DNA from 2 places in the Pseudoalteromonas sp. MMG013 genome. Region 2 is predicted to be linked to the other one. Evidence: riboswitches for the same ligand, from Rfam matches in the RefSeq annotation. Region 2 holds a riboswitch; the other holds the start of a gene.

Region 1 (16,921 bases), on a different contig from region 2:
ATTTAAACATTTTTGAACTGACTCGAAATAATCAGATCCAAGTGAACTCATACTTACAAAGTACCGTTGATAATCAAATTTATGTCATTGGTGATTGCTGTGCCTTCACCCAAGCTGACGGCTCTATTGTTCCCCCAAGGGCGCAATCGGCTCATCAAATGGCCCAATGTGTCCAACATAATTTAATCGCAGCAGTGTTTGATAGGCCCCTCAAGCAATTTACCTATCAAGATCATGGGTCTTTGGTAAATCTATCTCAATTCACCGCGGTGGGTAATTTAATGGGGAATTTAACTAAAAACAGTTTCTTCATTGAAGGGAAAGTTGCACGCTTAATGTATGTCTCGTTGTATAGAATGCATCAACGCGCAATTCATGGCTCACTCCGTACGTTTATTCTTTGGCTGAGTGAAAAAATGCTCAAAATTGTCCGACCAAAAATGAAGTTACATTAAACGAAATGGGTTGGGTTTACCCCCAACCCATTGTCGACCGTAGCATAATACGCTCTACTTAAGTGCAACGTTTACAAATACCGCCGTCATCAAAATAGGGCAAACAAAACGAACATATTGGGCAAACCAATAGTGTGGGCCTTTACATTCGAGATGTAACTGGTTGCCACGCTTCCACATCCACCCTACTGTAATAAAGTAAAATAAGCCCATTAATGGTAGCTGATACTGCGTAAACAAGCTTATTACGAGCCCAAACATCCAGTCAAAGTTCAAGATAATAAGGCATGAAGCAACTAAAATAGTCGCTGTGACCCACCATGTTGCAACATGTCGTTTTAAGCCGTGGTTTTCTACTAAGAATGATACTGGTATTTCAGTTGATGAGATAGTTGATGTCAGTGACGCTATCGACATTAAAACAAAAAATGTTAAACCTACAACTAAACCCACCTCTCCCATACTGGCAAATAATTCAGGAAGAACCGCAAAAATTAAGCGCCCTTCACCTATTAGCTTACCATCTTGGAACACTTCAACCCCGTTATGTTGGGCAACAAATATCGCAGGAATGATCAGTAAACCAGCTAAGAATGCAACGCCTGTATCTAACAACGCAACACTTGCAGTAAGCTTTGGTAAGTTCGCGTTTGGCTTCAGGTAAGATCCATAAATCATCATACAGCCAACACCCAAAGACAATGAAAAAAATGCTTGACCCATTGCCGCAATAATTAAATCTGGATCTGTGATATGTGAAAAGTCAGGAACCAAATAAGCTTGAAACCCTTGCGCTGCACCGTCTAACGTGCCGATATAAACAATGAGTGCAACTAAAAGCAGCAATAACATTGGCATTAAACGCCGAGACCAGATTTCTATGCCTGACTTCACTCCTTTCAATATGATACTTGCTGTTAGGATCAACATCACAGGTGTAAATATAAAGTTACGAAGTGTCGATTCTCCCACCAAAAAAGCACTCAATTGGTCAAAGCCCAAAAAGCGAGCAATCGGTTCTATAGAGTATGCCAACATCCATCCAGCAACGATAGAATAAAAACTCAGCATTACAATGGCACCAAATAATCCAACATAGCCTGCCGTGGCCCCAATATTCGGCCCCTTTTCTTGCCACGCTTGTTTTAATGCTTTAACAGGGTTAGCCTGCGCTTGATGCCCTAAATATAGCTCGGTATACAATGCAGGCAGCGCTAAAAGAAATATCACAATGAAATAAACAAGCAAAAATGCGCCACCACCGTGGTTCGCTGCTTGTGTGGGGAATCCCCAAATGTTGCCAAGTCCTACCGCAGCACCAGCCGCCGCAAGAACAAAGCCAAGTCGACTTTGAAAGCCATCACGCAATTGAGCCATAACGAGTCTATATGATTATTGTTTTGGACCGCTGATTATACTTAACTGTTTGAAAAATGCGACAGCGAGTCGAAAATTTAGAATAGGCGCAACAAATATGATTAATGTCTAAAAACTTGAGCCAGCTTCCATTAAAAACTGTAGCTCTTCATCATTAGATACGCGGCTTAATATTTGATTCCTATGTGGGTAGCGGCCAAATCGATCAATAATTCGCTTATGGGATAACTCGAATTCATAATTAGGCAAAGCTCTGAAAAGCTGTTCAGCCTGTTGGTGAATAATTTTACTTTCACTGTGCATAAATGGCATATACAAAAAGCTTAGCTCAGTATCATTTAAGCGTTTATCGAAGCCTTTATCAATAGCATTTTGCGCGAGACACAACGCCAATGGATCCGCAGAAAAAGCCTCTGGTGTATCTCGAAACATATTCCTAGAAAACTGGTCGAGCACGATTATTTCACACAAAGTGCCCACAGGATCAGCTCGCCAATGTGCGAGTTCTCCTTGTACAGCCATTCTATAATGAACCATAAATTGGGATTTTATTTTGATGTCAAAATGCGCAGACTTTTGCCACCAATCAGACTCTGAACAAGTGACAAACCAAAAATTATAGATATCTTGATACTGCATGACGGCCTCCCAGTTTATGTAATAGTCACTTTACTCGGGATTCAACCGCCATGCAATCTAAAACTTAATTACTAGTTATTGTTACTAAAAAGATACTAGCCGCTACGCAGCCTCCAGTAACTTCGCGTGAATGGCTTGAACCACATTATCCGAGTCTGTTTGTTCAACCAAAAAGCACAAATTGTGCTTACTTGCGCCATGGCAAATCAGTCGAATATTGAAATCACTGAGCACTTGCATTAAGTTGACTTCATGCTGACGTAACTGGATCTGAGAACCAATAAGAGCCACCAGTGTTAAATTGTTCTCAACAGTAACATGACAAAATTGGCTTAGCTCTTCTAAACAATCTTGATCAAGTTCAGGTCGTGACGCGTTCAGTGCGTTATCTAGCGTGATCGCGACACTTATTTCTGATGTTGTTACCAAGTCCACTGAGATATTATAAGCACTCAATATCGTGAAGATACGCGCCAAAAAACCACTAGCAAGTAACATCTCAGGACTCTTTAGCGTGAGCAATATTTGATTTTTCCGCTGTGTAACAGCTCTGATCCCTGCTTGTGATGATGTGTCTTTTTCAATCCAAGTGCCGCCTGCTTGTGGGTCGCGGCTCGATCCGACAAACACTGAAATATTACTGCGGCTAGCTGGTAATATTGTTGCTGGATGTAATACCTTCGCACCAAAAGTAGCCATCTCTGCTGCTTCATCAAAACTCAATTTGGCAATGGGTGTAGCTTTTACACACAGTCTCGGATCTGTACTAAAAATACCAACAACATCAGTCCAAATATGAACACTTTTTGCTTCTATAGCTTCCGCTAATAAAGCCGCACTGTAGTCAGAGCCACCACGTCCCAGCGTCGTTGTTTGATTATACGGATCGCTGCCGATAAAACCTTGAGTCACAATCACCTTCTCATCCAACAATGGTATTAAGTGCTTGTGAGCTGCCACCTGTGTCGCTGCAATATCCGGTGTGGCTTTACCAAATTGGTTATCAGTCTTTAACACTTTACGTACATCAAATCGCTCGGCGTTTACGCCAATATCTCTGAGTACTTGGGTAAATAAAAATGACGATAAACGCTCCCCAAAACTCAACATTTCATCACACTGTTGTGCACTTAACGCGGGTAAAGACGCCAACCACTTTAGCTCATCAAGGGTTAAATTAAATGACTGTGCTAAATCCGCATCCAGTGTTAAATGGGCTAAAATCGAGTCCTGAATTTTAATGATGTTATCGACTAACGCCATACGTGCACTTTCGTCGGCTTTTTGTTGCGTTAGCGTTACTAGATGATTTGTCACTCCCGCACTGGCACTCACGGCAACAACACGTACATTATTGTCATCGTGAATAATTTGCGCACAACGGTGCATGGCATCAAAATCGGCTACACTGGTGCCACCAAACTTTGCGACCGTGTACTGTGAACTCATAATATCTCCTTTTGACTGCATTGGGGGCAATCATAATAAATAAGGAGAACTTGGCAATTAAGGTGCTTTGTAAATAAAGAAGGAACCATTGCCAGAAGCTCTCCACCAAAACGGTGACAGTTCCAAGGATTCAACCTCGTAAACCGAAAGTTCACAGTGACGTGCTATGAGCTTCCTCGGCGAGTACTTCCCTCTTTAGTGGTCTTTGGCGTTCGTCACCTTTCACTAAATACCTAAGTATCGCACCTCTTCTGTTTATTTTGCCTCGTCATTACTGAACACAGGCAAAATAAAAGCCCGCATATTACGCGGGCTAAAAACAAAGTAACGTTTAGACGTCTAGGTGTCAAGTGCTAAATTGTACCTTTTGTAGTGAACTACATAAATTGCCCTGCGACATACGCTCCAGCATAGCCAATGGTATATGCAATCAACAAATATAAAAACATACGCAAGTAGCTCATAAACGTCAGTGCTTTCACTTTGCTCATCGCAATAATTCCCGCCGCAGATCCTATCACTAACATTGAACCTCCTACCCCTGTCGCATAGGTAAACATCAACCATTGCTGTGGCGTCATCACAATATCGGCCTTTAATAAAGCGGCCGTTAACGGTACGTTATCAACTGCCGCTGAGAGTAATCCCATTAAATAATTGGCATATTCTGGTGCAATGTAAACATACAGGTCTGTAAACATGGCCAGGACACCCACTTCTTTGAGCGCGCCAACAAGTAATAGTACACCAACAAAGAATAATAGAGTGTCGTACTCAATCTCTCGAATATAATCAATAATTTTCTTGTTCACATCTTTCTTGCGCATTAAGAATTGAGCAACCAAAAACATCAACGACAAACCAAATAAGAATGTAAGTAAAGGCGGCACTTGATACTGCACACTCAAAAATAACGTCGCAAAAATTGTCGAAGTAAATATCACTGCAATCGTTATATCCGTTTTCTCTATCCGTCTTTGTATCTGCTTTTCAAAGCGTAGTTGCTCATTCATACCTATAGACAACATAGCTGCCAGCGCTACCACACTCACCAGCGCAGGACCGACAAGTAACAATAAATTAGGAATAGTGACTTTGTCCGCTAAGAAGATCATTAATGTTGTTACATCTCCTGTAATGAGTGACACACCACCAGAGTTAACACTAAAAATAATGAGTGTTGCATACTTAATTAACTTCTTTGGATCTAGCTTCAACGACATAACTACTGCCAAAGAAATCAAGGTTGCGGTAATATTGTCTGAAACCGAGGAAAATACAAAAGCGGCAATGCCTACCAAGAACATAAGCTTACGCTCACTGATCTGAGATGGCATAACACGATGCACGATATTTTGTATAAACCCCTTAGAGTTTAGATAAGCTACAAACGTCATTGCAGCCATCAAAAACAACCACAATGTGGCGATTTCAAGAATGTTATGATCTAGCGCATGTTGTACATTTTCTGGGCTTTGACCATGAATAGGTGAGATAAAAGCGATAATCCAACATAAAGTACCAAAAAAAAGGGTGGTTTTGGCCTTGTTTACATGGATGATATCCTCTATAACGATAAGCACAAACGCAATCGCTATTAGGGTAAGGATAATGGGCGTAACCATAATGCGTAAACAACCTGTAATTAAAAGTTAAAAATTTAGAAAGGTAACGTAATTCGGCGCGGAGTCTAGCACTTACATATAGGATACGCTACGACTAAGCCCAATTAATTTCCTATAAACGTCACATAAAAGATACACTCTGGAAAGTTATGATCCCAGCTAAGAAAGTTTTAAATACGCTAAATGAACATTGGAGCGTATTGGAGCTACTTTTTAAACGCTTTAAAATGACCGATTTTAGCGTCAAAGATGTTCAAAACATCATAAAACACAAAAATCCTCAATGGACCAGTGAACGAATATTCAGAGAAACTAATCGCTTACTCAATCAAGAAATCATCATTCCACTGGCTAAATCTTCGCAGCTGGAAATAAATCGGGCTGTCGCAGATTTCGCAAGTTTTCTGTTACAAGAAGAGCACCTAGGTTTGGCACAAGAGATCACCGTTCTGGTAAAAGACCTTGAACGACTCGGTAACCGCCTAGAACAAGCTGCTGATGAAGGTGATCAAAGTGAACTACGGCGTTTTAGCCGAATCATGGATGAGCGCGTCAGAAAGATCATTAAATTATTTTTACATAATGAAAATGCCATTTTCAACATTGTCGAACAAGCAAAATCTGATAGCAGCTCAATATCACTACAAAAACGGTATCGCGCAGTTATTGAGGCATTTGACGAATATATAGAACCGATGTTAGAAATGGTTGATATACGCGGTGAGTTTCATGCCTGTTTTAACGTCATTGAAAATCAGTTGAGCCAACAAATTGATGATATTGAATTATATGGCCGTGGTGCCCAAGACAAACGTATGCTTGAACAACTGCGCACACGAATCTTGGATATGCACTTGATCGGTAGGGAAAGCTTAAGAAAAAGTGCAGATATGTTAATGCCATTGCGTGAAGAATTGCGCAGAAACTCTTTAATTACGCGTCAAGCATCCAAAGTACTCGCAATGATCCGTAAGAATGGGGTTGATCCAATGTTAAGCCCTGTTCAACCAGAGTTCGTATCAGACATTCAGCGCTTTTCACTTGGCCAGCAACGACACATGGTTGCTTATATGGCTGGCTTGGCCGAATTTGAACATGATGAATATCAACTTCCAGATCAAAGTGATGTCCCTGCATATCAAAGCCCGCATATTCCAGACTATGCAGATGTTAAGAACAGCTTTTCAAATACAGGTAAAACTAAAATTGCATTACTCGGGTTTCTCACTGGGCACTACCCTGACTTAGACGCTGATGAGTTATTATTTTTATATCAAAAGCTCATCAGTGATGAAGCACTGGAGCTGGCGCAAGATGAACAGCGAGTCACAGTGAACATAGCAGAGCATGACTTCTCTCTCTACCCATTTAATGCCAGTACAAAAATAGAACACACTAATGACAACAATTAATTTAACAGAACTAACAGAATTACAAGCCATTAACAAGAAATTGGCCAGTGGCTATCATATCAGTGAGCAAGACACGACGTTATGGCAACAACTCGACCAGAACATTGGCGCCTATCAAGCACTATTTAATGCCTTAGGCCATGATCTACAACACGATGCTCGTGGGTTCTACTATCTCGCAAGTGATGAAAGTACCCCTAACATGGGAAAAATTTCTCGTGCCATTGCACTCACACTCTTTATTCTTATCGAACACTTTGCCAATCAGGGAAAAGATCCTTTGCGTGCAATTTTTGACGAGCCGGCAGATCTAGAGCTGATGCAAACTTTAGTGCAGTTAAATAAACACTTATTTGATCAACTTGAGATTTTCTCAGGCTCCGACCTCCGTAAAGATGTATACCTCAGGATGGTTAGACTTGGACTAGCGAAAGAAACTGAGCGAGGTTTTATCCATTTAGCGCCCGTATATCGTTATATTGATGCACTAATGGAAGTAAACGACACAAATTTTGATGGACTAGAGGAAGAAGTATGAGTGAACTATACGGCCTAAGTAAATTAGCGCTATTAAATACCGCGGGCTATGCGAAGTGCGTGATCCCACTCAATAAAAGTGCTTCTATCTGCGCACCAAATAACACCGGTAAAAGTTCGGTTATTAATGCCTTACAATTTCCTCTTATCAACGATTTACGATTGACCGAGTGGGATGGCCATGATTTAGAAGAAACACGAAAGTTTTACTTTTCGTCTGACCAATCCTATATTTTGCTCGAAGCAAACCTCCCCCATGGAGATGTGGTAATTGGCGTTGCTGGCCTTGGCAAAATAGCTGGGTTTGCACACCAATTTTTTTGCTACCCAGGTAAACTAAACCTAGATGACTTTACTGAAGGTAAAAGCATCATAAAATACACTAAATTATTCAAACACCTACAAAGCAAGGGCATGAGTCCCGTCGAACTAAAAGCCGCAGAACTCAACGCACTTTTAACCGGCGGCGCCACACAATTTGATGGCGACATTAATTTAAAAATGATCCCACTTAACAATGTGCAAGATGCTGCTATTTATAAAGAAATATTTAGACGTATACTTAATCTACATAAGCTAGGTGCACAAGATGTAAAACGTTTTATGTTGCGTGTATTTGAGCGACATATGTCAAACTCTCGAGTTGATTTTTACGAAGTATGGCGTCGTGCATTCGATAAAGTTAATCGCTCCCGTCGAGAACTTACCGCTTTAGAATCAATGCAAGAGCCCATCGGTGCATTAGAGGAAATGCTTAACACTGATGCAACACTCAAAGGAAAGCTAGCAGCTTACGCACCTAAAATAGATATTGCCTTAGGCGAGTATGAAGAATACCAACAATCGCAACATACTGAGCTTTCAGAGCAACTGACTAACATTGAACAAGAGAAACACGATTTTGAACAAAAACAGCAGTTATATTTACAACAGTCTAGAGACATTGAGCGTCGTCAAACACAAATTGAACAATGGTTTATTAACTACCACGGCCTAAAAACTGAGTTTGAGCTCACCAATCACGCCACTCTAAAAACCAATCTACAGCTATTGAAAAAAGAATATGAACAGCTGTCTTTTTCTATCAATAGCGCGCATGGACAAAGCTTACATACGCTCGATTTTAGGATCAATGAAACACAAAAACAAATTAAGAGCTTAAAGTTACAACTCAAGAACTTAGAATTTAACTTGTTTACACGTATGCGTGAAGACCTATCACTCAAAGAGGTTGAAGAAATCTCTCGTATACTTAACCCTGATTTATTGTCATTTGCTACGACCAACCAAGGTGAAGTTAGTATCACCGATGAAGATGCTTTTGGTGAGTTCTTAAGTCAACTATCCGCCTCAGTAAAAGGAGGTGAATTGACGGTCCCTGGTGCCAGTATTAAACTTAAAAAACTGGCTCCAGTACAAATGCAAAGTGGTGAAAATAAGGAGCAATTAGCTGCACAGTTAACCGCTCTTCAGCAATCATTGAAAGAGTTTCAACAACAACGAGACGTTGCGGCAAACGTTGCCCAAAAACAACAAGAGCGTGATGCATTGTATGATGAACTCATGGCATTGGAAGGATCACTCAAACGATTCGAGCAATATCAAACAATGCTACAATCAGTAGAAGCACAAGAGTTATTAAAAGAGCAATTGCACGTCGAGCGAGAGCAAGTTGACGAATATTTACAAGATGTTCAACGCAATGCTGGCTCCATCTCTGACAGACGCTCCATCATTAAAAGTAAACAAGATTTATTAACTCGCCAAGCTGATCGATTACGCCAAGTAAAGTCCGAACGACTAGATCATACATTGAATTTGTACAGTGGCTCGCTTGCTCCCTATCCTATAGAAATCACCATCGAGTTTGATAACCTATCTGAAGTCATTCATCAATTTAATAAAGATTGTAATGAGTTAAGAAACTTAGCGGTTAACGTTAAAAATACTTACTTGCATATTTACAATGCAGGGATCACCAAATTTGATAATGAAACGGATGAGGCAAATAAATACACCAAGCTTATTAGTGCATACCATAATATCGACAACGAAAGAGACGCAGTAGAGCGTCAAGCGCGCGTCGCATTGACTGAGGTTGCGGCAACAATTAAGGGCTTGCGTGAAGACTTAGATCGTCTCCGCCGAGAGATGAATAGCTTTAACCGTGGGATCAGCCAACATCGTATTTCAAATCTTAAGTCATTTAAGATCAATATTATACCTAGAAAAATGCTCGTGGAGAGTATTGATACCATCATCGCCACCTCTGACAATTATGAAAAGGGAGATAACCTAGACTTACTTTCAGAACAGCCCTCAGACGAAAAGGCCGTCAATGAGGCCAAAGATCACTTGATTAAATTGGCCAGTGAGAAAGCGGGTTTAACACTCACTGATCTATTCGATATTCGTTTTGAAATAGTCAATCGCGCAGGCGAAACTGAACATTTCGATAAAATTGATTCAGCTGGCTCTAATGGCACCCGTATTACAATTAAGTTGTTATGTGGTATGTTATTTATACGTTATTTGTTGTCTGACCAAGAACAAGCTCTGTACCGTATACCGATTTATATTGATGAGGCCGCCGATATTGATCCACAAAACCAAAAAGCGATTATCGAAACTGCGTTAAGCTTTGGATTTGTGCCAATATTTGCATCTGTAAAGCCGCAAATAAGTTGCGACTATATCGTGCCGATCCGAAGTGTTAAAAACGGTAGCCAGAACTGGGTGTCTGAAAAAGATTGGATTGAAGTGGAACATTCTACGAATCAAGCTGTCTGAGTGGACAATATGCTGTATTGGCTGAAGTAATTCAGCCCTTTAGGAGATAAAACATGTTAAGAAATATTATTTTAGCTGCCTCGGTCATATTGATCAGCGCGTGCAGTAATACACCTGATTGGGATTACGATAAGTCCGTTAAGTTTACCAATTACAAGACATTTTCTTGGTCTGCAGATGCTGATTTAAAAAATAATGGCGGAAATGCTTATCAAATAAATGATCTCATGGAAAAGCGTGTTCGCAACGCCATTATTGAAGCAATGTTAAAGCATAATATTAAACTAGTCGAAAGTGAAAACGCAGACGTTCTTGTAAACTATCACGCATCTGTTGATAGTAAAATAGAAGCAGATTCATTTAATACAAGTTATTCCGCTCGTTGGAATTACTGGGGCTTCGGTTACCAAACACAAACCCATGCTCGAGAATATGATGTAGGGACGCTGGTAATAGATGTCATAGATAAAGCATCTAATCAATTAGTATGGCGTGGTGCAAAAGAAGGCCGCCTTCGTAACAAACAAACTCCAGAACAACGTACCACATCTGTGAATAAAACGGTGTTTGCAATTCTTGAAAACTTTCCTCCTGTGGAAGTCCACTGATAATAAATTGGCGATGATACATGTATCAAGTTGCCCAGTAACACTTATGTTTAGGCTATAAGCCTAAACATAAGTGTGTTGTTTACATGTTTCAACACACATCACAATAATTACTTATTCACCAGTCACCACACCAATACAGCCCGAACATTTTTAGAATTGACTGACCCACACATTGCGTATAAAACATCCATCAACTTGATAATATCATGTTGTAAAAATGATATAAATGCTCACCAACCACTCATTAACCAAGCAACCAATAAGTTAATAAAAGGAAGTTAATCATGAAAAAAGCAGTTCTCGCACTAATTGGTGCAACATTATTTAGCGGTGCAGCATTAGCAAGTTCAGTATCTTGTTATGTAGATACAAGAGCATATGATGAGTACAGGCAAGGCACCTGTTTTGGTGGTGAGTCACTCACACACACACGTCAAGGTGCTGCTGTATTTAAAGTCAATACGTCAAAACCAGTCCAAAGTGTCGAATGGGATATTAGCAGATATAATGCTAACTGCTCTGGTACAACGTGTATTGTCAGAGTTGGCCTAGGTGAGCATGAAGTGAATGCGTGTGTTGATAAAATCTATTATAAAGATTTCACATGGGCTGACGTAAATTGGTATGCCACTGCCCATGCAAATTACTGGGGCCAAGGCGGTCCTCTTGCAAATGAACTACTAGGCCAATAAAGAGTAGAGCGCTATGTTTGAACATAGCGCAATTTAACACGTCATAATTTCCATGTTTGTTAATATTAATAACGCTTCCGTTGAAGATTTACCGCATGCCCACTCAACCGCTTTAAAATCGTGACACACATTAGGACGCTCAGGCTGACCAAATAATTTGCATAAATTATCATCTGACAAGTTTTTACAGCGCTCACCCGCCGCTTTTCCATTTGGGTGCAATGGAAAACTTGAACTTATACTCGGCGCTATACAACACGCACCACAATGTAAACGACATTCCATAACATAGCCCTAAAAATAAAGCACGCAGTATATCAAAAATCGCTCTGCTTTACGCGATTTTTATAGCACTAGCTACAACAGGCAGTTAATCTCACAATCACGGTATACACTGCTTCACAGTACGTGTTGATTCAGTTACTTTCCTTGATAACAATGCGCATGTACAAAACTTAAATTACCCAGCTATATCTTTATTTAACCTCGGCTCTGGATAAGCGAATTTGCCCAATAAAGCTATTTTTCTCACTCTCGGCGTTGCTTTCATTTGTAATAGCCCGCTATGACTGCATAAAAGCGCCTTGATATTGAACAAAATATCATCATTGGATTGTATGTGAGTTTGTTTATAAAACATTTTCTATTCCAAAACCCTTATCCAAACCTGAGCTTATTTAAAAAATGCAAATGCCTTTTGCATTGCAACATCATTGCCAGATGCCTCTATATCCGCAGATTTTAGTAATACCTGAGGTATAAAATCTTCTCGATATTCACCATCCCCAGCAATCGACGTATCCTCTTCGAAGTTCGGCTTTCTGCCCACAAACGAATCGAGGGTTATCACCATTGACGCATTAGATACCTTTAAAGGGCGAATACCTCTTCTCCTATCACTCAAATAACAAGCAAATGCACAACCAACATAACCGACTATTTAAGCAACTAAATTATGTGTTAAATTAGCGCTCTTTAATTTGCTATTAAGTACACACTTAACGCTATGAAAATCACAGCTCTATTGCCGCAAGAAATTGATGCCTGTTATCACCAGTTTTTATCTCTATCACATGCTGAGCAATGGATATTCACGGTCATGGCCGTGATTTATAAACCCATTTCTTTAGGGAATTTAAACAAACTCCTTAAACAATTAGATAAACAAGCATTTGATTCCAAACACTACGCCTATGAGCGTATTACATCAAACGCGATTAAAGCTTGGCAACAATTGGGATTTATTCGCATACATAATGATGAGCTAAAACTCACCCATTTACTCACTCATCAGCTTACGCATAAAGCCATCACTCGTGACGTGTTTTTTACCATTTTAAAGGCCGGTGAAACGGTTGTTCCTGTTATACAATTGTATGATTGGGAGCAAACGCTTGATGATGAACAACGATTAATTCGGGATTTTTATTTCTTAAATGATCACAACAAGATGGTCCAACATCTAAAAATACATAAAAATCCACAGCAAATCGACTATCAGCGTAGTCAAATATTAATTGAGCTGAATTTTGTCCCATTTCAGCTAACACATTTTGTGACCTTACCAGACACGCTTCAATATCAATCTTTTGCATGCTGGTTTTATGTACTTCGCCAGCGAGGCGCTTCAAATGCCTATGCATTAACATTGCTAGAGCAGGTACACGACACTAATAATAGTGAACGCTCCCTCAGTCTTCTTTTAGCCGAACAGTATTTATTACAAGGTAAAATAAACAAAGTGCGCCTATTAATGGTACCGAGCGACAATAGCTGTTATAGCTTGCAACTCAAGGCAACCCTTGCATTGTTGGCAGGTGACGTAGACAGTGCGCTTAATTTGTTCAGTAAAGCACTTACGGCTAAAAATAAATATGGAAAAAAGAAATTTCAACACTTGGATGGACTGTATAGCCTGTTTTATCAGTTAACTTTATTAATTGCGGCAAACAAACTAGACGCGACTTACTTTTCACTTGCAGAAAAACATGTACATGCCCAAAGCCACGACAAAAATAGTCAGGATCACAGCCATTACGTAGGTCAATTTATGCTCCCTCTTATTGAGAGCTTATCAACAGCAACACCGTATATATCTTTGCTACCTGACTTCACGTTTCTACATAGTCATCACGTATTTTATGCTCATCTAATACATTATTTTGATGCTCTGGCCGTAAAGTGGTGTCAACCATTATCGAATGAACAGCAGCTCAGTTCGCAAGCCCTTCACCGTGCATATCTTTTTTTTGAAGCAACTGATTACCGCTTATTTTCCCTATTAATTGAACAATTGGCGCCACACTTTAATGTTAATAACAGCGTTGACGTAGAGCTCCCTAGCACTCATAACCTTTTTGATTTAACACAGGCTATTTCACATAAAGTAAGCTGGGATCTCGCACTTGATAAACTCATTTCGCTCGCTCCTGAAGACACATCAGCTGACACTCACCTTTCGGACACAGCCTCAAGGCTAATATGGGAGATAACCATAGCACCGTTTTGCATTTCACTGTCTGCACGCGCGCAAAAAAAAACGACATCGGGATGGAGTAAAGGTCGCCCTGTATCATTACAACGTCTATACGAACAATCGCACGAGTTTACTTTTATGTCTGAGCAAGACATTAATATTTGTTCACATATTAATAGAGCAAATCAATGGCAAGATAAAACCCATTATACTTTGGAAGGCGCAAGGGCACTCACCGCCGCATGCGGTGCACCGAACTTATTTTTAGTCGATGATGTATTTACACCCATTGAATTGAACAAGGCGCAGCCCGAGTTACTTATCACGCAACAAAATGATCATTTAGTACTGAGTATCGCTGAGATTCCCGCAACTTTGAATGGCATACCATTGAATTACTCGTTAACTGAATATGCCCCAGAGCAATATCGACTTACAGTCTTTGCACCAGAACACTTAAAAGTCGCGCAGATCATTGGTGAAGAAGGGTTAACAATTCCTATATCAGCTAAAGAAAAGGTGCTAGAAAGCGTCAGTGCGATTGCGCCTTTACTCAACATTCAATCAAGCATTGCTGAACTAGATACAGGGCTTGAAACCCACCCTGCTGATGCTCGATTAGTCATCAATATTCAACCATTTCATGATGGACTTGAGTTTACCTGTTTTGTGATGCCATTTGGTGAGCAAGGGCCAACGTTCAAACCTGGTATTGGCAATGCCAAAATAACCACAGAACTTAATGGCAAACGCGTTGCGACTAGTCGCAACCTCATCCAAGAAGAGCAGTACCTTGATATATTAGATACGCATTGCCCTGCATTTCTATCGATGCAAGACAATCGTCTCCAACTTAACGATTTACAAACTGCTTTGGAGACACTTCAGCAGCTAGACCATACCACGGCGTTAGATCCCTGCCCTATTCCTTTGACCCTTCGTTGGCCGAAAGGTAAAACAATGACTTTGACAAAACCACTGCACAGTCATCATTTGCAATTGGCTCTGAGCAAAAAACATCAATGGTTTGATTTATCGGGCCATTTGGTCGTTGACGATTCTCATGTAATTGAGCTTAAGAGGTTACTCTCGTTAACCTCTCAAGCTCATGGCCGATTTATAGAACTGGATAACCATCAAATACTCGCCCTATCTGATGAATTAAAGCAACGCTTAGACCAACTTAATATCGCAACAGATAATGGACAATTTCATCCACTTGCCAGCTTACATGTATCACAGGCAACAACAGGAATGAGAATGAAAACATTACATGCTTGGGATGAACAACATGTTAAAATGACGCAAGCTAACCTCCTTGAATGCAAAGTTCCCACAACATTACGTGCCACACTCCGTGATTATCAAATTGAAGGATTTGATTGGGCATCGAGACTTGCCCATTGGGGGGCTGGGGCGTGTTTAGCTGATGATATGGGGCTTGGCAAAACACTACAAGCACTTGCGCTGCTCGTCTCTCGAGCACACTTAGGTCCCAGCTTAGTGATAGCGCCTACTTCAGTCTGTTTCAACTGGCAACAAGAGGCAACTAAATTTGCCCCTACATTAAATATAAAACTGTTGTCTGATATTAAAACTTCAGCCAAACGAGCTGATGCCTTAAAACAGCTCAACAGTCTTGATTGCTTAATTATAAGCTACGGGTTACTGCAACGAGAGAGCGCATTACTGCAAGCGTGCACATGGTCAACGATTGTCGCTGACGAGGCTCAGGCATTAAAAAACCCTTTAGCACAGCGTTCGATTGCAGCATGTGCATTAAAAGGCGATTTTAAGCTTATAACCACTGGTACACCTATTGAAAATAATTTGACCGAATTGTGGAGCTTGTTTCGTTTTGTTAACCCCGGCCTGCTTGGTAACTTAAAACGCTTCAGTGCACGTTTCTCAACGCCTATTGACAATGTTAAAGATGATCCAATTGCCGCTAAAAAAGCCCGTTCTCAATTAAAAAACCTGATCCAACCATTTATACTGCGTCGCATGAAAGATCAGGTACTCACCGAACTACCAGCCAGAACGGATATTAATGTTAAAGTGCAACTTAGTGAAGAAGAAATGGCACTTTACGAAGCTCTACGGCTAACTGCGATAGAAAACCTCACCGCGACATCTCAACAAGACCAAGCTGGCGCACAAAGAATCAAAATGCTCGCAGAATTAACTAAACTTCGCCAAGCATGCTGTCATCCATCGCTGGTACTTTCAGACAATGCGCTCCCCAGTGCGAAGCTTATCGCTCTTGATAAACTATTAAATGAACTCCAAGAAAATAATCACAAAGCCCTCATTTTTAGCCAATTTGTAGGACATTTACAACTAATCAAACAGCACTTAGATAGCAAGGGCGTGGACTATCAATACCTAGATGGCAGTACACCACAAAGAGACAGACAACATCGCGTCAATGCCTTTCAACAAGGTGAAGGTCAAGTATTTCTAATTAGCCTCAAAGCGGGAGGTTCAGGGTTAAACCTCACTGCCGCCGACTACGTTATTCATATGGACCCATGGTGGAATCCTGCTGTAGAAGAACAAGCCAGTGACCGTGCACATCGCATGGGCCAACTGCGCCCGGTGACCGTTTATCGATTGATTGCGATAAACACCATAGAAGAAAAAATCGTAGCACTGCATCAACATAAACGAGATCTCGCGCAAACATTACTCTCTGGTAGTGACTCTGTAAGTAAACTATCGGTAACTGATATCATGGCAATGCTTAAAAAAACCTTTTAACCACGATGTTTATACTTTCGGGGGGGATTACGCCGCGACTATTAGGTTACAACTAGGAGACTATAAATAACTCACAATTCATGATGATCAGAAAAAAC
Region 2 (16,921 bases):
CATGACATGCTTAAGCCTTGCTCACGGCCCCATTCACTTGATGACGGGCGAGAACCAGGAATAACAATGGCATTTTCTGGAATGGCTTCCCCTTTGTCTAACTGACGTTCGTTGATACAGTCATAGACAGGAATAGTTGCTGATAAACGTACGCCAGGTGCAAGTACAGCGCCTTTTTTCACAACAACGCCTTCAACGATAACGCAGCCAGCACCGATGAATGCATCGTCTTCAATAACAACTGGGCTTGCGCCAATTGGCTCAAGCACGCCACCTAGTTGCACTGCGGCACTTAAATGTACATTTTTACCTACTTGAGCACATGACCCTACTAATGCGTGGCTATCGACCATAGTACCTTCACCTATGTAGGCACCGATATTCACATATGCTGGTGGCATGATAATGGTACCCGATGCAACATGCGCACCACGGCGAACACTACTGCCACCAGGGACCATACGAACGCCTGCTTCAGCTGCAAACCCTTGTGGCGCTAAATTATGTTTATCAACAAAACCACCCGGGAATTCAATATTATTGCCATTTTTAAAAGCTTCTAAAATACCTTGCTTTACTTCGATATTAGCGTGCCAGTTGCCTTGTTCGTCTTGTGTCGCAGCACGTACACTGCCATTTTCTAAATTGTTTAATAGTTCTAACCAGCTCATAATAACTGCCTTAATTCCAAGATAAAATTGTGGTGTTTGCACGGTCAATTGCCTGAGTACACGGCAACTCTAGGTGCGTTAATGGAGGACGTAAATTAGGGGTACTAAGTTTGCCCTGTACATGCATTAATACTTTGACTGGAATGGGATTAGCCACTGAAAATAGGCTATTAACAGCATCAGTCCAAGTTGTAAACAAGTTAGGAAAAGTCCCCGCTAACGAGCGACGAACAAACTCAGCGGTTTGCTTTGGCCAGGCATTTGCGGCCACGGATACGAGTCCAGCAGCTCCGGCTTGAGCAAAATATGGCATGAGGCCGTCATCGCCACTAAAAATAGCGAGAGTTGGATTGGCTTTTCTGAAAGCTTCAAATACTCCAATATCACCGCTGGCCTCTTTGAGTGCCCATAAATTTTTATGGTGGGCTAGATTTTTTAGCACTTGGGGTTTGATGGATACCCCACTGCGTCCAGGTACGTTGTATAACATACAAGGTAAGTCAGTGGCGCTCAGCAGGGTGTCAAACCATTGTGTTTGGCCGACTACCCCAGGTTTTGTGTATAACGGAGAGCCAAGCAACAGTGCATGAATCGGCTGGGTATTACAAAACGCCACCCATTCAGATTGATCTTGCAAGTTCATGCCGCCCACAGCCACCATAATAGGGACGTCTAATTGCATGTTGCAAACAGTCTCGACAATGCACTTATGCTCAGCAGAGCTTAAGGCCAGCCCTTCACCAGTACTGCCAAGCAGGAGAATACCGTTATTTGCTTGCGCTTGTTCATTCACAAGCGAATGTAAAGTGTCATAGTCAACTTGGTTATTCGCATCAAAAGGCGTAACTAAGGCTGTCCACAACGGATAGTTGGATAAATCGTATTGTGATTTCATCTCTACCGAACTTATATCTTGTTCGGGGTCTGGAGTGAGTCCAAACTTCGAACAGTTAAAATTCGAAGAGCAATGGACTTAAAAATGACAAGGCGAGTGGCCTTATTATTTTAAGACCAGAAGCTCTCCACCAAACATATGTGCGTTGTTAATATGATTAACGCTGCAATTGGTGACAGTCGCTGGGATTCAACCCAGTCGCCCGAAATGTATACTGAGCAAATAGTATATATTTCTCGGCGTTAGTTCCCCCTCCTTGTGTGTCATGGGAGTTTGCTCTCCTCAACACAAGTACCTGAATAACGCACCTCTTCCAGCCCTAGGCCAACATATTACTCGGTGAGTTTACATTGACCCTCAAATAGGGTGAGCACGCATTGAAACACTTTAGCCATCTAGGTGTCAAGTGAGGTTATGTTAGTTTTCAATTTTTACACTACACTTTATGGCAAATAGGATGGATAAGTTAATATGCGTAATATCATTAAGTCTATGCGCAGCCGTTATTTTATCGCAGTGTTGGTAATGGGGGTATTAGTCACATTGGCGGCTGCGGCGATGCAATACCTTTTGCAGCAAAAACAAGAGGATGCGGAGCTTATTAATCGTGCAGGTATGCAACGTATGTTGGCACAGAAAATAGCGTTACACGTTAATCAAATTGTTTTTTATAAAAAAGAGCAAAAGCTCACCCAGACACTTTTTACAGAGTTGGATAAAAGTGTGCGCGTATTTTCGGCCAATCATCAGATGATCCTAGGTGAAAAAGAGGGGAAATATGTATTTTTGTCTGAAGCGTTAATGACATTGTATTTTGATGCGCCGGCTAATTTGAATAAACGGAGCCTAGACTTTTTAGCGTTATATGACTCTAAAACCTTCAGTCCAGAGGTGGCTATTAAGATGGCCAATGAAGCACAGGTATTACTATTTTATCAACAACAAGCTGTGCAACTTTTTGAGCAAGGTGCTAATCGTAAAGTGGCATTAACACGTTTGTTTGAATTTGTATTCTGGGTCAGTGCAATCGTTGTGCTTTGGTTAGAAGTGGTATTTATCTTTAAACCAATGGAGAAAAAGGTAAGGGATACAATCGATTCTCTTGAACTTCAAAAACAAGAAACGCAGCATGCCTTAACCATGAAAACGCACTTTCTTGCTCGTGCAAGTCATGAGTTAAGAACGCCTTTACAAGCTATTTTGGGTTTTTTAAACCTATACCGCCAAGATGGGGCGCAATCACAGCTGACACAAGTAGAGGTGTCGGCGAAGCAATTAGTTAACCAATTGAATGCAATTCAAGAGTTTAGTCGTTGGGAGCAAGGAGATATTCTAGTGTCGGTGGTGCCTGATGATCTTACTCAAACGCTGATGCAGGCGATTTCACCCCATGAATATGAAGCACAGCGGAAAAAGATAGCATTAGAGACCGAGTTTTCATTTTCTACATCATTGGTTATTGCTTGTGATCATGAACACCTGGCGTGGATCATTGGCCAATTAGTTGATAATGCGATTAAGTTCACCGAGCAAGGCAGTGTATTAATCGAGGTGTATTTAGATGAAGCTCAGACTTACTTGCAGATCGCCGTAAAAGATACCGGGTGTGGTTTTTCTGGTGTTTCGCCGCTTTCAAGCAATGTGACAGAGACACACTTTCAAGGTTTGCAGCTAGGCTTGGTACGGTGTAAATGGTTGTTAGATGCCATGGGCGGAGACATAGAATTTGAAAAGGGGCTACCTAGCGGTACCGTGGTACGGGTAAAAACTCCTATTTATCTCATGCACAGCCGACGAGAACAACATTGTCAACTAAGGCCTTTAACTGGTTTATTAGTGGAAGATAACCCATTAAATGCAAAGATAATTAAAAAAGTACTAGAGACATTTTCAATTACCGTGAAGCATGTTGAGCATGGATTGGCAGCTGTCGATGATTTGAGTACTCATCATTATGATGTGATTTTTATGGATTTAAATATGCCGGTGATGGATGGCTTTCAGGCCATTGAATATATTCGACAAACACTGGGCTTATCTGAACCCATCATTGTTGTGACCGCAAATAGTGAACCAGTAGAATTAAATCGGGCAAAAGCGCTGGGTGCTGACGTGACCATTCTGAAACCATTAAGGAAAGAGTCAGTACGCACAGCGCTTGAACATGTTGGGCTAATTCAATGACGTACTTTAATATTTCCAACCCCAACTTCAACCTCTAGGTTATATGCGCCTTTACCGTGATATATGGTCTCAGAGTGAATCACTTTTTTGTGATGCTGAACTTTGTTGATTAACCCAATTAAGCTGGTGTTGCCTACACCAGACTCTAAAGATACAGAGTTAAAATCAGATACGTTGGTATCAATGCGTACCTTGCCCACGCCAACCTCAACCTCTGCGGAATTGTCAAGATCTGCAATATCAACATTGCCTACGCCTATTTCGATATCTAAGCGAAAGGCAGTTGGTACTTTTACGTGCCAATGTTGTTGCAAGTTTTCCTCATCAATTGACAGTGACAATTTATTCTGGTTGCGTTGGCTTTTTAATTTTATATCAGATAGGTTGTTGGTGTGTGGGTACCAATTGCCGTGCTGTTGCGATTTTAAAACAACTGATACTTCAATCTGCTCACCATCATAGGCGATCATTTCTAAGTTACCGACCGGTACGTCAATTTCCAGCACTTGGCTGTCTTCAATTGCAAAATACTGTTTAATGATATGATTGTCAGCGGCGTTTGCCGTGTTGATGGCTGCTAAAAGCACTAAAAGTACAATCGTCTTCATGTTCTAAACCCCAATTTATGTATTTATAGGGTGTGACGTGAAATAAGCTGAAAAGGTTTAAATCAAAAGTTGGAGGCAGGCGCTTCACTATGCCAAATGTGGGAGCGTTCAGTACATTTGGCATAATAAAGGCGTGAGTCTTATTTTACTGAAATATTGGTAATGGCAAAACCGTGCTGTTGTAATTGCGCTATTAGGCCGTGTTTTTCTGGCAGGTGTAGGGCACCGACTGCGATAAATAAAGATTGTTTTGTCAGTTGCTTAGTTAACATATTTACCCAATTATTATTACGTTCAATGAGCATGACTTGCTCACTAAACCTTCCATAAGTACTGTCGTCAAAGCTTAAATTGTAGTATTTACTGAGTGTGGTCATATCACCTTGCTTCCAAGCGCGGATCAAATCTAAAAAGTAGTGCTCTATATCACCCATTTGTTTGAATGTTTCGGTTAACATACTGTCACCTTGTGCACTTAAGCGGTTAAACATGGCTAATTGTTGTTCCAGTGTCTCTAATTCAATGATGGGTTTTTGTTTCATGTTTGCATAGTTAAGCACCTGCTTATCAATGCCAAAATCATCTTTGAACCCTAATTTCTGGTATTCCATTTGTAATACTGTAACCATAACTGCCCAAGGTGCGTATTGATTAAATACTGCAATATCGATTTCTTTTTCGGCTAGATACGCTTTTAATTGGGCGTAATTTTTTTTACTCAGTTGATTCTTTAAGGTGTTAGGTGGGGTGAGTAGCATAAATGGTGCTGAGCGACGTTGTATTTCAAGGGGTGATAAGTTGTTAATATTGACTTCAACAATGACAGCACTGCTGGCATCAATCGCTGTAGTGACCATCTGATTAAGCCCCTTCATTGATTCATCACCTACATGTACAGTGCCCAATAAATAGGATGTGATCCCTGACTTTTCGATTTTGTATAACGCAGGTGTTGTATGCCCGTTGTGGCTAAATAGAAATAAAAAGCCGATGATGAAAATGACGATAAGGCGAGCAGTGTAGGTTGCCATGGTATTCCCTAGAATAGATTGTGATGTATCATCATAATCAAAATACCGAGTAGATCATAAAAGTTTCATATGATTTTTTTACAGGATGAAATGTGTTGTAAATAAAATATGAACACGTCAAAACAAAAAGAAATTGTAAAATTCAGGTTTTTTTATTTGAAATATTGCTTTGTGTGGATTGAAAAACCTTTGTAAAGTGTTTTTCATTGATATTAAGCATTGTTTTTATGGTTGACTTGGGTTGGGCTTCGGGTTACTAATAGAAAAAGAACAAGGCAAGTCGAGAAACAGCGATTTGTCGTTACGTAAATAATTTAATTTGGTGATATTCAGTATGCTAGCAAAAGTACTAACTCTAGTCGTGATTATAAACGTGGTAATTATTATTACCGCGGGGGCGAGTTAGTGCTTTAAAAAGCATCAACGAGAAGCCCCCCGCACTGAAAAGTTCGGGGGGCTTCTTGGTTTTAGGGCTAAATTTCTTAGTGATAATTTGAACGATTGGGAATGGGGAAAATAATGACAGGCGCACAATTACTTATCGACTTACTTGCCAAACACGGCGTTCAAGAAGTCTTTGGTTATCCCGGAGGGGCAATTATGCCCATCTACGACGCCCTTTATGGTGCGCCTGTGAAGCATTATTTGACGCGTCATGAGCAAGGTGCAGGTTTTGCGGCGGTTGGTTATGCACGTAGTACAGGGAAACTGGGAGTGTGTTTTGCAACATCAGGGCCTGGTGCCACCAATTTGATCACTGCATTGGCAGATGCAATGATGGATTCTGTACCTTTGCTTGCAATCACAGGCCAAGTGCCGACCGCAGCTATTGGCTCTGATGCTTTTCAAGAGATTGATGTTTTAGGTATGTCTTTATCATGCACGAAGCACAGTTATATGGTTGAGCGAGCTGAAGATTTAGCTGAAGTGCTACAAGAGGCTATGCATTTAGCCATGTCTGGTCGTCCGGGCCCAGTACTGGTGGATATTCCCAAAGATATCCAGCTTGCCTCGGCCCCTTTTCAGCCTTGGCTTGCGATGGAGGAGAAGTTACCAGAATTACTCAATAGTGAAGTACAAAAAGCGGAATTATTACTGTCTGAAGCTAAGCGTCCTATCGCCTATGTGGGTGGGGGTGTGCAAAGTGCTGGCGCGCAAGCCGAGTTGATGCAGTTTTTGAATAAAACTCAGATGCCAGCCGTCTCGACATTAAAGGCATTAGGAAGCGTTTTGCCTGAATATGAATACGATTTAGGTATGTTGGGTATGCATGGTGGTCAAGCCGCTAATATTGCGGTGCAAGAATGTGATTTGCTTGTATGTATCGGCGCGCGCTTTGACGATAGAGTGACCGGAAATCTAGCAAAATTTGCCGCTAAGGCAAAAGTTATTCATTTGGATATAGACCCTGCGGAAGTGGGTAAACGTAAGCCGGTAGCCGCTTCTTTGATAGCGGATCTTAAAGCCTCGATACCGGCACTTGGGTGCTTTGTCACTGATGAAGCATGGTTGAGGACAATAATACAGCTAAAGCAGCAACATGCTTGGCGTTATGACTACCCAGGTGAAAAAGTGTTTGCGCCGTATTTACTAAAAGAGCTCAGTAAGAAAATGCCAACTGATGGGGTGGTATGTTGTGACGTGGGTCAGCATCAAATGTGGGTTGCACAACATATGACGTTCAGTCACCCAAGCAATCACCTCAGCAGTGGTGGTGCTGGCACTATGGGCTTTGGCTTACCTGCGGCAATAGGTGCACAAATAGCGCGTCCACAGAATATGGTTGTGACCGTATCGGGTGATGGTTCTATCATGATGAACATTCAGGAACTTGCGACCATAAGACGCAATAATTTACCAGTGAAAATCGTTATTTTAGATAACCAACGTTTGGGTATGGTACGTCAGTGGCAGCAACTCTTTTTTGAAGGGCGTTACAGTGAGACTAATTTATCTGATAACCCTGATTTTGTGCAATTAGCGGCTGTATTTGGTATTCCAGGTCAAACAATTACTCATGCAGATGAAGTGGATAGTGCGATAGATGCGTTAGTTAATTCAACAGGGCCCTATATTGTACATGCATGTATAGACGATAAAGAAAATGTTTGGCCTTTGGTACCACCAGGGGCTGCTAATGATGAAATGATGACGGAGAAAGCGCAATGAAACATCAACTAACAATCTCAGTTAAAAATCAAGGCATTGCTGTCGAGCGTTTTCTCCGAGTTGCACGTCACAGAGGGTTTCGTTTGACTCAGTTAGAGATGGAGGGCCATGACGAATTATTTCACGTCAAAATGACAGTCGACAGTGATAAGCCGATCTATCTATTAACATCACAACTGAGTAAGCTGGTTGAAGTGCATACGGTTGATTTGCACTCATTACAGCAACAGGCAATTTAAAATTAATTATTAAGAAAAGAACAAGGTATTACAAATGACTAAAACTTCGGAATTGATTTGGCATAACGGCGAAATGATCCCTTACGAGCAAGCAACAACTCACGTACTTAGCCATGCATTACATTATGGTAGCTCGGTGTTTGAGGGAATACGTGCCTATGATACGCCGAATGGCCCGGCGATTTTTCGTTTAACGGATCATATTCAACGGTTATATGATTCAGCAAAAATTTATCGTATGGAAATTCCATTTACTGCTGAGCAGATCATTCAGGCGTGTAAAGATGCAGTGCGCGAGAATGGTTTTAAAGATGCTTATATCCGACCTTTTGCTTTTTTAGGGAATGTTGGTTTAGGGTTAAATCCGAAATCGCATTTAGCTGATGTCACTGTTGCTGCGATGCAGTGGGGCGCATATTTAGGTGATGACAGTTTAGCTGATGGCGTTGATGTGTGTATTTCATCTTGGAATCGTTTAGCACCAAATACTATGCCGACAGCGGCAAAGGCTGGTGGTAATTATTTGTCTTCACAATTGATTTCAGGTGAAGCCAAGCGCAATGGCTATGTTGAAGGTATTGCCCTCGATGTCAATGGTTGTTTAAGTGAAGGCGCGGGTGAGAATCTATTTGTTATTAAAAAAGGGATACTTTACACACCACCAACAACGGCGTGTATTTTACCAGGCTTAACGCGAGACACACTCATGGAACTAGCCCGAGCTAGGGGCTATGAAGTACGTGAAGAGTCTATAGCACGTGAAGCATTGTATTTAGCTGATGAGTTCTTTATGACGGGCACAGCTGCTGAAGTTGTGCCAGTTCGCAGCGTTGACCAGATCCAGGTGGGTAATGGTAAACGTGGTCCAATTACTGAAGAGTTGCAAAAAGCGTATTTCGATTTAGTAAAAGGACAAAGTGACGACACAAATGGTTGGTTAGAGTACGTCAATCAATAGTGAGAAGAGCGCTCAGCCACAGTAATGTGGCTGCATTGGGAATGAGGAAACGTCGTCGTTGTACATATAGTAACGGCGCACAACATTAAAGGGTTAAGCATGGCCAAGTTAAGAAGTAAAACTACCACCGAAGGCAGAAAACGCGCAGGCGCAAGGGCGCTTTGGCGTGCAACAGGCATGACAGACAGTGATTTTGAGAAGCCAATTGTTGCTGTCGTAAATTCTTACACGCAATTTGTTCCGGGCCATGTTCATCTCAATCAGCTCAGCGAATTGATGGCGGATACCATCCGTGATGCTGGGGGCGTCCCTCGCGAGTTTAATACCATAGCAATTGATGATGGTATCGCAATGGGCCATGGTGGCATGTTGTATTCTTTACCTTCACGCGATTTAATTGCTGACTCAGTAGAATATATGGTGAATGCACATTGTGCTGATGCCATGGTGTGTATTTCAAATTGCGACAAAATTACACCAGGAATGCTGTTGGCTGCACTGCGTTTGAATATACCTGTGATTTTTGTGTCGGGTGGCCCAATGGAAGCCGGAAAAACCCGCTTGGCCGATATTGATATCAAATTGGATTTGGTTGATGCCATGGTTAAAGGCGCAGATCCAACTGTGAGTGATGAAGACTCAGAGCAAGTTGAACGCTCAGCGTGTCCAACGTGTGGATCATGTTCGGGCATGTTTACGGCAAATTCAATGAATTGTCTACTAGAAGCGCTTGGACTGGCATTGCCGGGCAACGGTACAACGTTAGCGACACATAAAGATCGTCAACAATTATATGAAGCGGCAGGTAAGCGTATAGTTGCTCTGTGCAATGATTATTATCAAAAAGATAATGAAGCCGTGTTACCTCGAAATATCGCGAATAGAGCGGCCTTTATGAATGCGATGACCTTAGATATAGCAATGGGCGGGTCATCAAATACGGTATTACATTTATTGGCAGCAGCGCAAGAAGGTGGGGTTGATTTTGATATGAGCCATATCGATGAGCTCTCTCGCAAAACGCCATTTTTATGTAAAGTTGCGCCGGCAACTCAAGAATATCATATTGAAGATGTACACCGTGCTGGTGGCATGATGGGTATGTTGAATGAATTAGCCAAAGGTGATCGTTTAGATTTAACGGTAGGACATGTTGCGGGTGGCACTTTAGGTGATGTGATCACGCGGTGGGATGCAATGGATAGTAACAATGAAAAAGCACAACTATTTTTTCGAGCAGGCCCTGCCGGTATTCGAACCACGAAGGGGATGAGTCAAGCATATCGCTGGGATACGTTAGACACTGACCGTGAAAATGGTTGTATTCGTAGCATTGAACATGCGTTTCGACTCGATGGTGGTTTAGCGGTACTTTCTGGTAATTTAACACCTGATGGCTGTATTGTAAAAAGTGCCGGTGTTGTTGACGAGATGCTTGATTTTACAGGTCCAGCGGTTGTATTTGAATCTCAAGACGATGCGGTTGATAGCATTTTGGCTGGTGAGATTAAAAAAGGGGATGTGATAGTCATTCGTTATGAAGGACCTAAGGGGGGGCCTGGGATGCAAGAAATGTTGTATCCGACAAGCTATTTAAAATCAATGGGTTTAGATAGAGACTGTGCATTATTAACCGATGGTCGCTTTTCAGGTGGCACGTCTGGTTTATCTATTGGCCATGCTTCCCCTGAAGCGGCCAGTGGCGGCGCGTTAGCTCTGGTTGAAAATGGTGATTTGATCCATATTGATATCCATAATCGAGGTATTCATTTGTTACTTGACGAAACGCAAATGCAGGCTCGACGAGATAAGCAATTGGCACGTGGAAAAGATGCCTATAAACCATTGGATCGTCAACGAGTTGTGAGCCCTGCATTAAAAGCCTATGCGTTGTTAGCAACAAGTGCAGACAAAGGCGCTGTACGTGATTTAGCGAAGTTAGAGGAGTTAAGTTAACGATGGTTTCACAAGAGCTAGATTATTTTCGCGCTATTATTCAAGCTGATATGTCTCCACTAGTCAAGGTGACTGAATTAAGTGAAATGAGTGCACTCTCAGAACGTTTGGGGCAAAAAATCTGGCTCAAGCGTGAAGACCAACAACCGGTATACTCTTTTAAATTACGTGGTGCATATCACAAATTACAGCAATTACCTCTAGGTAGTCAGGTGGTTACAGCATCTGCTGGGAATCATGCCCAAGGTGTTGCATTAAGTGCCGCACACCTTGGACATCAAGCGTGTATTGTGATGCCAGTGACGACTCCTGAGATTAAGGTCAATGCAGTACGTAATTTAGGTGCGAAAGTGGTGTTACATGGCCATAACTTTGATGAAGCTCAAATGCATGCGCACATGCTAACAGAACAAGAACAAGCGGTATTTGTTCCCCCTTTTGATGATAAAGATGTGATTGTAGGACAAGGCACTGTTGCGCGAGAGTTAATGCAGCAATTAAATGAGTTAGATGCGGTATTTATTCCGGTTGGCGGCGGCGGCCTGTTGGCAGGTATGGCGGTGTACATCAAGTCGTTACGCCCTGATATTAAAGTCATTGGAGTTGAAGCGCAGGAAAGTGCATGTTTAAAAGCCGCTTTGGAGGCAGGTAAGCCAGTGACGTTATCGGAGGTGGGGAGTTTTGCCGATGGTGTGGCGGTGAAACTGATCGGCACCGAAACATTTCGATTGGCACAACAGTTTTGTGATGAAGTTATCACTGTGAGTGCTGATGAGATTTGTGCCGCGGTACAAGATATCTTTATTGCGACACGTGCAATAGCTGAGCCTTCGGGTGCATTGTCCGTCGCCGGCATAAAAAAATGGAGCGAGCAAAGTAATCGTGCAGGGCTAACCTTAGCAGCTGTTTTATCTGGCGCGAATTTGAATTTTGACAGATTACGATATATTGCAGAAAGAACTGCATTAGGCGCTAAAAATGAAGCGTTATTTGGGGTGACTATTGCGGAAGAAAAAGGCAGCTTCAAACAGTTTTGTCATGATCTAGAGGGTCGTGCTATCACTGAGTTTAACTATCGATATGCCGGTGAAGGAGAAGCGCAAATTTTTGTTGGTGTTGGATTACGCGGTGGACAAATTGAATTAGACGATCTTAAAGGGCGGCTTGAAAAGAAAGGTTATGCATTAGAAGATTTGTCAGATAATGAACTTGCTAAGCTGCATATACGTTACATGGTTGGTGGCAAGCCGCCTGTGTTATTGCAAGAGCGTTTATTGCGTTTCGAATTTCCTGAGTACCCTGGTGCACTGGCTCGTTTTTTAGATACATTGGGAGCGAACTGGAATATCACCTTGTTTCATTATAGAAACCATGGTGCCGCGGAGGGGAATGTACTGGCTGCTTTTGATATTGCACCGAATGCATATGAGCAGTTTGATAAACACCTCTCTCAACTTGGCTACTTGTATCAAGATGAGACGAATAACCCGTGTTTTAGCCAATATCTTCAAGCTTCGGTGGAAGAAGCGCGTAAGGTCGGGTAATTTGCAAAAAAGCTTTGCTTTTCTATAGTTAAACTTCGAGTTTATTGGGAAGAGTAAAAGATGTATGGCGAAAGTTTGGTTTACTTTGTCGTTTATTATTTTTTTTTGGACATCAGGTGCTAACGGACTTGAGCCTGTTGTTCTGCAGCTGAAGTGGACACATCAATTTCAGTTTGCTGGGTATTATATGGCAGCGGAGCAGGGGTTTTATAAAGAGGCTGGGTTGAAAGTGACCATTTTACCAGCCAACCCTAGTAACCCAGATACACATTTTAAAGTGCTTTCAGGTCAGGCTCAGTTTGGCGTTACTCATTCAGGCGTGTTAAAGGCCAAAATGGATGGTAAACCATTGGTTGCGTTAGCTGCTATATTTCAGTCATCACCTTACTGCTGGATGGTAAAAGAGAGTAGTAATATATATAAACCGGAAGACTTCTTAGGGAAAAAGGTCAGTCACTTAGGAAAAGAGGAAAGTGCAGAGCTTACTGTAATGCTCGAGCGTGTCGGTATTAACATTTCAGATTTGCCATTATACGCAGGATTAAATCCATTAGAGGATTTCAAGCGGGGAATGTTTGATGCAATTCAGGTTTACGTTACGAACGAGCCGTATAAAATGCTGCAGGAAGGTGTTAAGACACGACAAATTTGTCCTAAGCAATATGGGCTGAATGTGTATGGCGATATTCTTTTTACCAGTGAAAATATGCTGGCCCATAAGCCCGAGACGGTTGAGAAGTTTAAGCAGGCGAGTTTAAAAGGGTGGCGCTATGCATTACTGAATATGCAGCACAGCATAGAGGTGATCCATGAGAAGTATGCGCGGCATAAAACCAAAGAGCAGCTGAGCTTTGAAGCGGATGAGCTTGCGACTTATATTACGCATTCCGGAGGCGCTATTGGCAGCATGTCTGAAACACGTTGGCAATGGATCGCACAATTATACAACTTGGATTTGTCTCAGTGGCGGAAGATTAAACCCACTTTTTTATATCAACATAAGCATGATACTACCGATTCATCATGGTCTTGGATGTTAGTGTTAGCTTGTGTATTGACCTTACTATCAATACCCATGTACGGTTATTTGATGTTATTTCATAAACGAAAATATCGCATACAACAATTATCCTATCGTGATAAAAACACGCTAGAATAGCGTTTTATTTTGAAATGTATGTATTCATGTCTTTGCTTAATCAATTTCAACAACTCGATACGTGCTTATCCAACACACGAGATTACTGGCAACGTGTCGCATTTGATTATTTAACACTACCATTTACAGATGAGCTAAATCATTTTTTATTAAGCTTGGATGATAGTGAGGTGGCGGTGTTGGATGCTGATCAAAATCGTTTATATGATGTGTTTTCTGAGTATATTCCACACCTGAGTGAGCTTGCTTCATTAACAGCATTACCGTACACAGAAAGGCCCCGAGAAAGCGTGCCTTTTTGGTTAAGCAATGGGATAAAAGGTCGTAAATTAATTCAGTTACAAGATTTCGTGAGCCATGTGCCTGAGCAGCAATTACCTGTATTGGAGTGGTGCGCGGGTAAAGGACACTTGGGAAGACTCATGGCACATTTAGGTGCGCCCGAAGTACATGCTATTGAGTTACAAGCTGGGCTATGTGAACAAGGTATCCACAGTGCCAAGCAACAAGCACTTAATGTCACCTTTAGTTGCGCAAATGTTTTAACCGACAATACGGTGCAGTATTTTAAAGCGCAGCAGCACGCAATAGCATTACATGCATGTGGTGCACTGCATCAGACCTTCATACGTCGTGCAGCAGCAGGGCACTGTCAAAAAATTAGCTTATCACCGTGTTGTTACCATTTATTTACTGAGCCAACATATCAACCAATGAGTGAGGAAGTAAAACACAGTAAATTAACTTTAAGCCACAGTGATATGAAATTAGCATTACAAGAAACGGTCACCGCACCAGATCGGATAGCCGTCGTTAGACGTAAAGAAGTGACGTGGCGTTTGGGGTTTGATGCATTACGCCGAGAATGTACTGATTCTGAGGTATATATAAGTGTTCCCTCGGTAAATAAAAGCATATTCTCAGGAGAGTTTTCCGATTTTTGCCAATGGGCTGCAATGCAAAAAAATATTAACTTACCAGCCGAAGTTAATTATGATGAATATTTACTTCAAGGCCAAAAACGAAAACGTATAACAGATAGAATTGAGCTGGTACGACATGTTTTTCGACGGGCATTGGAGATCTGGTTGGTCCTCGATAGGGGTTTATATTTACAATCAGCTGGGTATGATGTCACTCTTAGTGAGTTTTGTGAAAAGCAGCTCACACCAAGGAACATATTAATACACGCTACCCGAAAATAGAGGACTCCTGCGATGTGTACGCTCGAACACTTATTAGATAATAACCAACAATGGGCAGAGCGCGAACAAGCGCGAGATCCTGATTTTTTCAAAAAGTTACTTGGTCAACAAGAACCTGAATATCTATGGATCGGGTGTTCCGATTCTCGAGTACCGGCGAATGAAATTGTTGATTTAATGCCAGGTGAGCTCTTTGTGCACCGTAACGTTGCAAATGTGGTGGTACATACTGATCACAATTGCTTGTCGGTCATGCAGTATGCGGTTGAAGTACTAAAAGTAAAACACATTATGGTAGTCGGCCATTATGGCTGTGGTGGTGTACAAGCGGTATTGGATGAAGCGCGTTTTGGACTTATTGATAACTGGCTGCGTCATGTCTCAGATATAAAAGAAAAGCATCAACATATTATTGATAATATTGCGCAAGATAAGCAGTGTGACGCATTATGCGAGCTTAATGTTATTGATCAAGTTCGTAATGTTTGTCAAACCAACATTGTTCAAGATGCTTGGCGCAGAGGGCAAAGTTTAACGATTCATGGTTGGGTGTATGGACTAGCGGATGGATTATTGCATGAATTAAATGCCAGAGCTGGGCAACCAGAGCAAATAAATAGCCAATATGCTCTGGCTGTTACACAAGTAAAGGAACGTTACGCAAATTAATTTATTCTGCGTGTTTGTCGCTGTCTAGCTGTGCTTCTATTTCAGCGACTTTAGCTTCTAATTCGGCGAGCTTTTCACGTGTTCTGATGAGTACTTTACTTTGAATATCAAACTCCTCTCTACTGACAAAGTCCATCTCAGCAAGTTTATTTTGGATAGCTTGCTTCGTTTTTGACTCGAACGTATCTGCCAGATTTTTAACGCCTTGAGGCATGTTACTCGATATTTGTTTGGCAATTTCTTCAATTTTTGCTGGATTGATCATCTTTTTGGCCTATAAAAAGTTGCTTGTACGCATATTAGCAAATGTTCGTAAAACAACATAGCAAAGAGAAGTGTTGGGTGTACTTTACGATAAAGAAAAGAAACACCAAGAATAAGATCGCTTGCCTCGTTAAGTAAACGGCACTTTTGTTGATTGGTTTAATTAACCTCAGCTCAAGCTAAGCGAATTTGCCCAATAAAGCTATTTTTCTCACTCTCGGCGTTGCTTTCATTTGTAATAGCCCGCTATTACTGCATAAAAGCGCCTTGATATTGAACAAAATATCATCATTGGATTGTACGTAAATTTGTTTTCAAAACATTTTCTATTCCAAAACCCTTATCCAAACCTGAGGTTAATTATAGAAAGGGCGCAAAGCTCATTTCATCACCTTCGTGAATTAATTGGTGGCTAGGCGCATGAGACGCTTTACGTTAAAATATGACTATTAATCGTATTTAAATAAGCACAGTAATGAAACTGAACCCAAAACAAGATGAAGCAGTAAAGTATATTAGTGGACCATGCTTGGTCTTGGCGGGGGCAGGCTCTGGGAAAACACGTGTTATTACGAATAAAATAGCCTATTTGGTGCAAGAGTGTGAGTATCAGGCAAAAAATATAGCCGCTGTGACATTTACGAATAAAGCCGCTAAGGAAATGCGTGAGCGGGTACTGCAAACATTGGGTAAAAAAGAATCAAAAGGATTATGGGTCTCTACGTTCCACACACTTGGCTTAGAAGTGATAAAAAAAGAGCTTAAAACGTTAGGCTATAAGCCGGGCTTTTCATTATTGGATGATCAAGACACGAACCAACTATTGAGTGAGCTAACAGAGAAAGAGTTAGAAAAAGATAAAGATTTATTGAATTTGCTTAAAATGCAGATTGGTAATTGGAAGAACGAACTCATCTTACCGCAACGGGCAATACAAGAAGCCCGGGAACCGCAAAAAGCGCTCTTTGCTCAGCTATATGCGCGATATCAAATTCAATTACGTGCCTATAATGCGCTAGATTTCGATGATTTAATCATGATCCCAACATTATTATTGGGGCAAAACTCGACGGTAAGAGAGCGATGGCAGAGTCGTTTTCGCTACTTACTGGTTGATGAATATCAAGATACCAATACCAGTCAATATCAATTAGTAAAGTTGTTAGTAGGTGAACGAGCTCGGTTTACTGTGGTAGGCGATGATGATCAATCTATTTATTCATGGCGAGGTGCTAAACCCCAAAATTTAGTGTTGTTATCGAAAGACTACCCAGGGTTACGATTGATCAAGCTTGAGCAAAACTACCGCAGTGTGAAACGTGTTCTAAAAGCAGCAAATATTTTGATTGCGAATAACCCGCATGAGTTT

What was found. Region 2 has a riboswitch for lysine ahead of dapA (4-hydroxy-tetrahydrodipicolinate synthase). Riboswitches for the same ligand answer to the same signal wherever they lie in the genome.
Region 1: another riboswitch for lysine. It lies ahead of lysC (lysine-sensitive aspartokinase 3); the one in region 2 lies ahead of dapA (4-hydroxy-tetrahydrodipicolinate synthase).

The regions. Positions count from the first base shown of each region.
Region 1 covers NZ_JAGJEE010000032.1:967-17,887, reverse strand. The annotation lists gene J8L98_RS20235 (NAD(P)/FAD-dependent oxidoreductase) at 1-455, shown strand, start outside; gene J8L98_RS20230 (sodium-dependent transporter) at 510-1,832, opposite strand; gene J8L98_RS20225 (DUF924 family protein) at 1,941-2,471, opposite strand; gene lysC (lysine-sensitive aspartokinase 3) at 2,574-3,920, opposite strand; lysine riboswitch at 4,008-4,179, opposite strand; gene nhaD (sodium:proton antiporter NhaD) at 4,298-5,545, opposite strand; gene J8L98_RS20210 (hypothetical protein) at 5,695-6,957, shown strand; gene J8L98_RS20205 (hypothetical protein) at 6,944-7,495, shown strand; gene J8L98_RS20200 (ATPase) at 7,492-10,284, shown strand; gene J8L98_RS20195 (DUF4136 domain-containing protein) at 10,338-10,892, shown strand; gene J8L98_RS20190 (hypothetical protein) at 11,180-11,587, shown strand; gene J8L98_RS20185 (YkgJ family cysteine cluster protein) at 11,621-11,872, opposite strand; gene J8L98_RS20180 (hypothetical protein) at 12,261-12,440, opposite strand; gene J8L98_RS20175 (DEAD/DEAH box helicase) at 12,594-16,823, shown strand.
Region 2 covers NZ_JAGJEE010000004.1:288,301-305,221, reverse strand. The annotation lists gene J8L98_RS06510 (2,3,4,5-tetrahydropyridine-2,6-dicarboxylate N-succinyltransferase) at 1-671, opposite strand, end outside; gene dapA (4-hydroxy-tetrahydrodipicolinate synthase) at 682-1,566, opposite strand; lysine riboswitch at 1,679-1,887, opposite strand; gene J8L98_RS06500 (response regulator) at 2,038-3,750, shown strand; gene J8L98_RS06495 (hypothetical protein) at 3,744-4,358, opposite strand; gene J8L98_RS06490 (TraB/GumN family protein) at 4,499-5,389, opposite strand; gene ilvG (acetolactate synthase 2 catalytic subunit) at 5,909-7,558, shown strand; gene ilvM (acetolactate synthase 2 small subunit) at 7,555-7,797, shown strand; gene J8L98_RS06475 (branched-chain amino acid transaminase) at 7,832-8,755, shown strand; gene ilvD (dihydroxy-acid dehydratase) at 8,855-10,711, shown strand; gene ilvA (threonine ammonia-lyase, biosynthetic) at 10,714-12,255, shown strand; gene J8L98_RS06460 (ABC transporter substrate-binding protein) at 12,320-13,414, shown strand; gene J8L98_RS06455 (methyltransferase) at 13,441-14,619, shown strand; gene can (carbonate dehydratase) at 14,632-15,288, shown strand; gene J8L98_RS06445 (accessory factor UbiK family protein) at 15,290-15,553, opposite strand; gene rep (DNA helicase Rep) at 16,028-16,921, shown strand, end outside.